One region of the Bacillus sp. MT94 genome, then DNA from elsewhere that is predicted to be linked to it. Evidence: predicted binding sites of a transcription regulator. Region 1 holds the regulator's gene; the other holds the start of a gene.
What was found. The regulator LexA, encoded in region 1, represses DNA repair genes until DNA is damaged. The targets are predictions, from matches to a motif close to CGAACATATGTTCG.
Positions count from the first base shown of each region.

Region 2: a site for LexA is predicted at 1,705-1,718, ahead of recN (DNA repair protein RecN). Genes of this name have one in related genera too.

Region 1 is NZ_JBXAEZ010000010.1:106,097-110,634, reverse strand. Features, by position in the region: gene glnA (type I glutamate--ammonia ligase) at 1-377, shown strand, start outside; gene AC1Q51_RS26030 (PadR family transcriptional regulator) at 999-1,322, shown strand; gene AC1Q51_RS26025 (DUF1700 domain-containing protein) at 1,315-1,857, shown strand; gene AC1Q51_RS26020 (DUF4097 family beta strand repeat-containing protein) at 1,858-2,661, shown strand; gene lexA (transcriptional repressor LexA) at 2,753-3,373, opposite strand; gene AC1Q51_RS26010 (YneB family resolvase-like protein) at 3,515-4,171, shown strand; gene AC1Q51_RS26005 (DUF896 domain-containing protein) at 4,217-4,456, shown strand; gene AC1Q51_RS26000 (bifunctional metallophosphatase/5'-nucleotidase) at 4,497-4,538, opposite strand, start outside.
Region 2 is NZ_JBXAEZ010000002.1:480,470-485,007, forward strand. Features, by position in the region: gene recN (DNA repair protein RecN) at 1-1,587, opposite strand, end outside; gene argR (arginine repressor ArgR) at 1,852-2,301, opposite strand; gene AC1Q51_RS08150 (TlyA family RNA methyltransferase) at 2,444-3,283, opposite strand; gene dxs (1-deoxy-D-xylulose-5-phosphate synthase) at 3,287-4,538, opposite strand, start outside.

The DNA.
Region 1 (4,538 bases):
TACGTATCCCTGCATCTCGTGGTATTAGTACACGCGTAGAAGTACGTAGTGTTGACCCAGCTGCAAACCCATATTTAGTAATGGCTACATTATTAGCTGCAGGTCTTGATGGAATTAAAAACAAATTAACTCCACCAGCTGCAGTAGACCGTAACATCTATGTAATGACAAAAGAAGAGCGCGAAGAAGCAGGTATCGTTGACTTACCAGCAACATTAGCGCAAGCGTTAGTTACATTACAATCTAATGAAGTAGTATGCGGTGCACTAGGAGAACACTTACTTGAGCACTTCATCGAAGCGAAAGAGATTGAGTGGGATATCTTTAGAACACAAGTTCACCAATGGGAACGCGATCAATATATGTCTCTATACTAAGAGGCTTGAACCCTTGATACAACTCGTATCAAGGGTTTTTTAATTCCCTATTATTACAATTTTATATGGTTGCAAAATGAAAAACAGCCACATAAAAGCCAATAATTAATAACAAGTAGTGATATCATAGAAAAACATTATCAGATGATAAATGTAAGTTTTATATAATTTGTGAAATGAAAAAGCCTTGATACTACGGTATCAGGGCTTTTTTAGTGAAGTTATTGGATATGTTAACTACTAGATAATGGATTGTTTTTGGTTATTTTGAATCATGTTACTAAGAAAATCTTTTCAAAAGAATTGATCTTATCTTTTTTAATCACTTGTGCTAAAACTTAATAATTCTTTACTGCCTTGTACAACGCGAGCGATGATTTTTATGTCCTCATCTGCAAGGCTATAAGTTTGTGGCTTGTGAATCAGATTATTACTCAATGATATTAACGTAATGATGCTCAGTTATAACACAGTCTTATTCAGAATTTCGTTAGTTCATTTTCTAAATTTAGGGAATAAATATAACTTAGTACCTTGCAATAAATAATACTAAGTGGTATATTATGGATAAAACAGGTACCGTGTATTGAACAGTACTAAGATAGGAAAGGAGGATAACACTTGAACGTTCAGTTTAAAAAAGGTGTGCTTGAACTTTGTGTATTAGCACTTGTAAAACGTAAAGATAGTTACGGTTATGAACTTGTTCAGCAAATTTCTAGTAAATTTTTAATATCGGAAGGGTCAGTATATCCTTTGTTACGTCGTTTGACGAAAGAAGGGTATTTTCAAACGTATTTAAAGGAATCTACAGAAGGGCCACCTCGTAAATATTATCAATTAACAGAGCAAGGGGAGACGCAATTTCATTTGTTAGTAACAGAATGGCGTGATTTTGCGAAAGGGGTACAAGAAATTATTGAAGGGGTGGAATGGGATGAGTAAAGAAGGGTTTCTTAAAGAATTATCAAGTTATCTTAGAAAGTTACCAGAGGAAGAGAGGCAAGATATTTTATTGGATTATGAAGAGCACTTTCAGTTTGGACTAGAAGAGGGGAAAACTGAATCAGAAATAATTCAGGGCCTTGGTTCTCCGAAAGTAATCGCAAAAGAGTTACTTGCGATGTATCGCTTCGATGAAATGAAAAAAAATCCATCGACTTCAAATGTGACAAGAGCTGTTATGGCAGCGATTGGACTTAGTTTGTTTAATTTTATTATTGTGTTAGGCCCGTTAGTCGCAATTGTTGCTTTTATATTTTCTTTTTGGATTGGTGGTATTGCTAGTGTAGTAACACCATTTTTCGTTATTGGAAAAGTATTTATGGGTACTTTTATATGGTTGGATCTTTTCGTTAGTATAACGTTTGTTGGAGTAGGTTTATTGTTGTGTATTATCGCTTTTTATAGTACAAAGTGGTTTAAGAGATTGTGTGTACGATATGTAATATGGAACTTCAAAATGATAAAAGGAGAGTAAATGATGAAAAAACTATTTTTAATCGCTATCGCTTGTATCATTATTGGAGTAATAGGAATTTCCCAAACATATGAAAAAGCAGTACAAACTGCTGAAAAAGGCGATAAAGAAGATGTAATTAAAAACGAAACATTAAAAAATATAGAAGTTAAGTTAGATGCCGGAGATATTGTTATCCAAAAATCTCCTGATTCTTCTTTTTATGTAAAGCAATCAGGAGATGTACGTAAACAAGAGATTCGTATTGCAGAAGATGGTGACACATTAAAAATTATTGGGGAAAGAGAAAAAGGTGCTTCATTTGATTTTTCTTTTTATGATTTTAGGTTTCAAACGTCTAAATTGACTCTCCTTGTGCCCGAACGCTCTTATCAAGATGTAAAAGTAAATTCATCTGCTGGACAAATCGAAATGAGTGATGTGAAAAGTGATAGCGTAAGTGTTAGAACACTTGCTGGAGAAGTAGAGTTGAAACAAGTAACGGCTAAGAATGTGGAGGGATCGACAAAAGCTGGTGAGGTGAACTTTAAGAAGGTATTAGGGAAAGTGACCGCAAAAACAACAAGTGGGGAAATAAATATTCAAGATCATGATTCCAAGTATAATCTAGAAGCAAGTTCAACTGCGGGAGATATAGATATTACTTTATCGGAAAAACCACAAGATGCGGTAATTACTGGGCAAAGTGCTGCTGGAGATGTAACAATTTTTAATGAAGAAAATAATAACGTAACAATTGGCAATGGTAGTAAAAAGATTAGCGGTAAAACGGCTGCGGGAGATGTGACGATTGAAACTCGTTAATAAGAAATAGAATGTATGGAAATCTATCAAAATACAAAAAAGAAGATAATTACCGTATATAAATAAGGTAATTATCTTCTTTTTATTATTTTTAATGTAAATCACGATATACGCCAATTACTTTCCCGATAACGGAAACTTGTTTTAAAATGATAGGTTCTAATGAAGAGTTTTCTGGTTGTAGACGGAAATGGTCTTTTTCTTTATAGAAACGTTTAACAGTTGCTTCGTTATCTTCTGTTAAAGCGACTACAATTTCACCATTATATGCAGACTGTTGTTGGCGAACAACAACTAAATCTCCATCGAAAATACCAGCTTCAATCATACTATCTCCAGAAATACGTAACATGAACACTTGGTCTGCTCCAGCAACAATACTAGCTGGAAGTGGGAAATGTTCCTCTACGCTTTCGACCGCTGTAATTGGTAAACCGGCAGTAACTTTTCCGACAATTGGAACTTGAATAACAGATTGTGTTTCCGTATCCATTCGGTCTTCACCTAAAATTTCAATGGCACGTGGTTTTGTTGGATCGCGTCGAATGTATCCTTTTTCTTCTAATCGTGATAAATGTCCGTGCACTGTAGAACTAGAAGCGAGGCCGACTGCTTGACCAATTTCACGTACGGAAGGTGGATATCCTTTTTCTTGTACTTTTAGCTTAATAAAGTCGAGAATGTCTTGCTGGCGTTTCGTTAACTTTTCCATGTTTTCTAACACCTCGTTTTCTTTCATTTTTCTTATTAATAAGTATAACATGTGAAAAAACATTCTACAAACATAAGTTCGAACAAATGGCGGATTTATGTTACACTATAGGGAAATAATAGGGAGAAAGAGGGGTTCAAAATGAATGCAATTATTTATGCACGTGTGAGTACAACGAAAGAAGCGCAAGAAACATCATTATTACGTCAAAAAGATGAATTATTGCATTTAGCTGAGCGCTATCAAATGAATGTTACTAAGGTGATTGAAGAGCAGGCTAGTGGATATACAATTGAACGTGACGGTATATTAGAGGTGCTGGATACAATTCGAGACGAACAAATTGATGTGTTACTTATACAAGATGAAACGCGCCTTGGTAGAGGAAATGCGAAGATCGCATTAATGCATTGTTTACATAAAGAAGGCATAAAAGTATATACGCATACACATAATGGTGAATTACAATTGTCGGATTCTGATTCGATGGTATTAGATATTATTGGTATTGTTGAAGAATATCAAAGAAAGATTCATAATTTGAAAATTAAACGAGGTATGCAACGTGCAGTAGAAAAAGGTTATCGTCCAGAAAATAATTTAAAAAATCGTCATTTAAGTGTAGGAAGAGAGAAAAAAGAAGTGCCAATTGAGGAAATTGTACGTTTGCGAAAAAGTGAACTCACGTTTGAAGAAATTGCAGCAACATTACGTGGATTTGGTCATAATGTTTCAAAGGCGACTGTACATCGTAGATATGTAGAGTATACGAAGCAATTGCTTGATAAAGAAGAGTAACTATTGTATGATAATAATCAGTTTTGATTAGAAGGGGGATTCGAGATGATTAATCACGAACTCGTTGAACGCATTAACTTCTTAGCGAAAAAAGCAAAAGCTGAAGGTTTAACTGAAGAAGAGCAACGTGAGCGTCAATCGCTACGTGAACAATATTTAAAAGGATTTCGTCAAAATATGTTAAACGAACTTAAAGGAATTAAAGTTGTTAACGAAGAAGGTACAGATGTTACACCGACGAAATTAAAAGCTTTAAAAAAGCAAGATAATGCAAAATTAAATTAAAAGATGGGCGAAGCCCATCTTTTTTTATTTGTAAAAATCGTTATTTAATAACTTTCCAGTTGTTATTAACTGTTGCTTCTAT
Region 2 (4,538 bases), on a different contig from region 1:
AATTGTCCGATCATTCGCTACTTGTTTTCGAATAAATAAATGCGAATCTGCCATTGAAGCTACTTGAGGTAAGTGCGTAATACAAAGTACTTGCGAGTTTACTGATACTCGATAAATTTTTTCAGCAATAGCCTGTGCGACCCGGCCACTTACACCCGTATCCACTTCATCAAAAATAACAGATGCAACCCCTTGATGCTTAGAAAAAATGCTTTTTAAAGCTAAAATGATACGAGATAACTCTCCACCAGAAGCAACCTTTGAAAGTGGTTTTAGCGGCTCTCCTGGGTTGGTCGAAATATAAAATTCCACATGATCGTAACCATCTGCCGTAAGTCTTACCGGTGCACCTTCCACAAGGGGCTCTTCTGCATTTCCTTCTCTCTTCATAATTCTCACTTCAAATTTCGTTTTTTCCATATATAATTCTTTTAATTCCTGATGAATTGCATTTGTAAGGTGTTCTGCAAGCTCATGACGCATATTACTTAACAACGTTGCTTCTTTCAGAATAACACTTTCTAATTCCTTCAACTGTTTCTTCGTCGTTTCAATATGAACGTCTTTATTTTCAATTGTAAATATTTCTTGTTCAATTTTATCTGCATACGCTAAAATCTCTTCTACAGTATTTCCATATTTTCTCTTTAGCATACGAATTTCATTCAAACGTGTTTCGATTTCATCTAAACGATTTGGATCATATTCCATCATATCGAGCTTTTCTCTCAGTTGATATGCAACCTCTTCTAATAAGTAATAGCTATTTGCAATTGAATCATGATTCTCTTGATACATTTCATCTAAATGTGTAATACTTTCCATTTGTCCCATTGCGCTTCTTACATTATCTAATCCTTGTCCGTCAGCACTCAATGAACGATATGCATCACCTAATGCTTTATAAATCTTTTCAAAATTAGAAATTTGCAATCGTTCCTCAGTTAATTCATTTTCTTCATCCATCTTTAAATCAGCTTTGCGAATTTCTTCATGCTGAAATTGAATTAAATCTAAGCGATGTGCCATCTGTTGTTCATTTTCACTTAACGATTTCAATTGTTTTTTTAATTTTTCATAGTCAGCGTATACGTTTTGATATATGTCTAGTTGTTTAACGATTCGATCCCCATCAAAGTGATCAAGCATAAACAGATGTCGTTCTTCATTCATTAAATCTTGCGTTTCATGCTGTCCATGAATATCAACAAGTGTTTTCCCAATTTCTTTTAATATGCTAAGTGTAACAAGCTTCCCATTTACACGACATACACTCTTCCCGTTCGCAGCAATATCACGCTTTAAAATAATCATGCCATCTTCTATTTCTATATCTAACTCTTCTGCCTTTTCAATACATGGATGCTTATCATCTTCAACATAAAACAGCCCTTCAATCTCAGCCTTTTCTGTTCCATATCGAACAAATTCTGCTGACCCACGGCCACCTACAAGTAAACTAATCGCATCAATAATAATCGATTTTCCGGCCCCTGTTTCACCGCTTAAAACCGTTAAACCTTTTTGAAAAGAAATATTTAATGCTTCAATAATAGCAAAGTTTCTAATCGATAATTCCGATAACAATGCCCCATTCACCTCGTTATAAAATAATCCCTTACTAAAGGATTTTCTCATTTCTTCATTCAAATAATCATGCTATATATTTGTATGTATATACTCTTCTAACCCGCTTCATTGTACCAAACATTTGTTTTACGGGTCAATCCATCTATTTTCTAACTTTATGCAAACAAAATATTATATTACAATTGAAAAATCATATTTTTGACCAATAAAAATATCTTGTTCACTTCCCACTTTACGATGGAAAGCAAACAAGATTTTTTGTTACAACATATTTAAGAAACGATCAGAGACAACACCTGTATCGTCAGGTGTACGGCAAATAATTAAGCAAGTATCATCACCACAGATGGTTCCGATGATCTCATCCCACTCTAAATGATCAATAAGTGCTCCAAGTGAATGAGCGTTACCAGGCAATGTTTTTAGCACAAGCATATGTCCTGCCGTGTCTAATTTTACAAATGAATCCACTAGATTTCGTTTTAATTTTTGTAACGGGTTAAATCGTTGATCTGCTGGCAAGCTATATTTATAGCGCCCATCATGTAATGGCACCTTCACTAAGTGCAGTTCTTTAATATCGCGCGATACTGTTGCTTGCGTTACATTAAATCCCTCATTACGTAAAATATCAACTAATTCATCTTGTGTTTCAATTTCTTTGTTTGCAATAATTTCCCTGATTTTAATATGGCGCTGACCTTTATTCATACATTTGCACCTCACACTATCTCTTACCATAGTTTAAACATTGGTATACTTCACTTATTTATGTTAACTTATAATTCGTTTCTTGTACACAATTGTTTTTACAATCATTATACAATTACAGCAAAAAGAGGAACAACATATGTTATTCCCCTTTCCCTTTTTGTTTTAGAACGTCATGTGCTTCTGTAACAACTTGCTCTATAGAAATCGGAGAATGATTTTCGCCATTCTCACGTTCACCATGCCATTTCAGATGAATTAAAAATTCAATATTACCATCCCCACCCGTAATTGGTGAGAATGTTAAACCTTCCACATCATAGCCCTCTTTTAAAGCAAAATCGACAATCATTTCTACAACAGCTTCATGTACTTTTCTATCACGAACGATACCTTTTTTCCCAACTTGCTCTCTTCCAGCTTCAAACTGCGGTTTAATTAACGCTGCTACATCTCCGTTAGGCATAAGCATTGTTTTTAAAACTGGCAGTATAAGCTTTAATGATATAAATGAAACATCAATACTTGCAAATTGAGGTAAACCACGTTCTAAGTCTGCTGGTGTCACGTAACGGAAGTTTGTTCGTTCCATTACAACAACACGCTCATCCTGACGTAATTTCCACGCTAGTTGATTGTATCCTACATCTAATGCATAAGATAATTTCGCTCCATTTTGAAGCGCGCAATCTGTAAAGCCACCAGTTGATGAACCAATATCTATCATAACTTTATCTTGTAAATCAAGATGAAATGTCTCTAATGCCTTTTCAAGTTTATAACCACCACGACTTACATACGGCATAACTTGTCCCTTCACCGTAATCTCAGTATCTTGCAAGATTTTCTCTCCTGGCTTATCAAGTCTCATCTCATTTGCATATACGAGTCCGGCCATAATGGCGCGCTTTGCTTTCTCACGCGTTTCTATAAGTCCTCGCTCTACTAATAGTACATCTACTCTTTCTTTTTTTACGCTCATTTGTTACGCCCTTTTTTGTTTTGATGGAATCATTGTATGAATACGGTCTACAACAGCATCTGTCGTTAAACCAATTTCTTCTAATAATTTTGTTACACTTCCGTGCTCTATGAAGCGGTCTGGAATACCCATTCGTTCAACTAATGCACTATGGTAACCATTTTCAGATGCAAATTCAACTACTCCTGTTCCAAAACCACCGATTAAACAAGCTTCTTCAATCGTTAAAATCGGTATATTCTTCCCTAGAAGATCATGTAAATATGCTTCATCCATTGGTTTAATAAAGCGAGCATTCACTACTTTCACTGAAACCCCAGCTTTTTCAAGACGCTCAGCTGCTTCCATTGCCATTGGTATTGTCGTACCAAACGTTAAAATAGCTGCTTGTGTACCCTCTTTTAACGTCTCCCACGTACCGATTGGAATCGCCTTTAATTCTTCATCCATATGAACGCCAAGTCCATTACCACGAGCATAACGCAATGCGATTGGTCCATCTTCATATTGCATCGCCGTATAAACTAAATGTTGCCCTTCATTTTCATCTTTCGGCATCATAAGCACCATATTCGGCAAGTGACGTAAGAATGAGATATCAAATACGCCTTGATGCGTTTCACCATCTGCTCCTACTAATCCCGAGCGATCTATTCCGATGAAAACATTTAAATTTTGGCGGCATATATCATGAACAACTTGGTCATATGCTCTTTGTAAAAATGTCGAATAAATTGCTAAGAATGGCTTCATTCCTTGCGTTGCCATACCTGCTGCCATTGTTGTAGCGTGCTGTTCTGCAATACCTACATCAATCATACGATCTGGGAATTCTTTTTGGAATTTCTCAAGTTTTGATCCAACAGGCATTGCAGGTGTAATTGCTACGATACGCTCATCCGCTCTCGCTAGCTTAAGTACTGTTTCACTAACGACAGCACTCCATGCTGGTGCAACTTCTTTTGGCTTAACGAAGTCACCTGATTCAATTTTATAAGGTCCTGTTCCATGCCAAGTTCCAATAACGTCACTCTCAGCCGGTTTATAACCTTTTCCTTTTTTCGTAATAACGTGAACAAGTACTGGGCCTTTTGTTTTCTTTGCATATTGCAACGTTTCGAATAACTTTTCATAATCATGCCCATCGACTGGACCTAAATATGTAAAGCCTAACTCTTCGAAAAAGACACCAGATACTAGTAAATATTTAAGACTATCTTTTATTTTCTCTGCTGTCGCAGCCACTTTCCCGCCA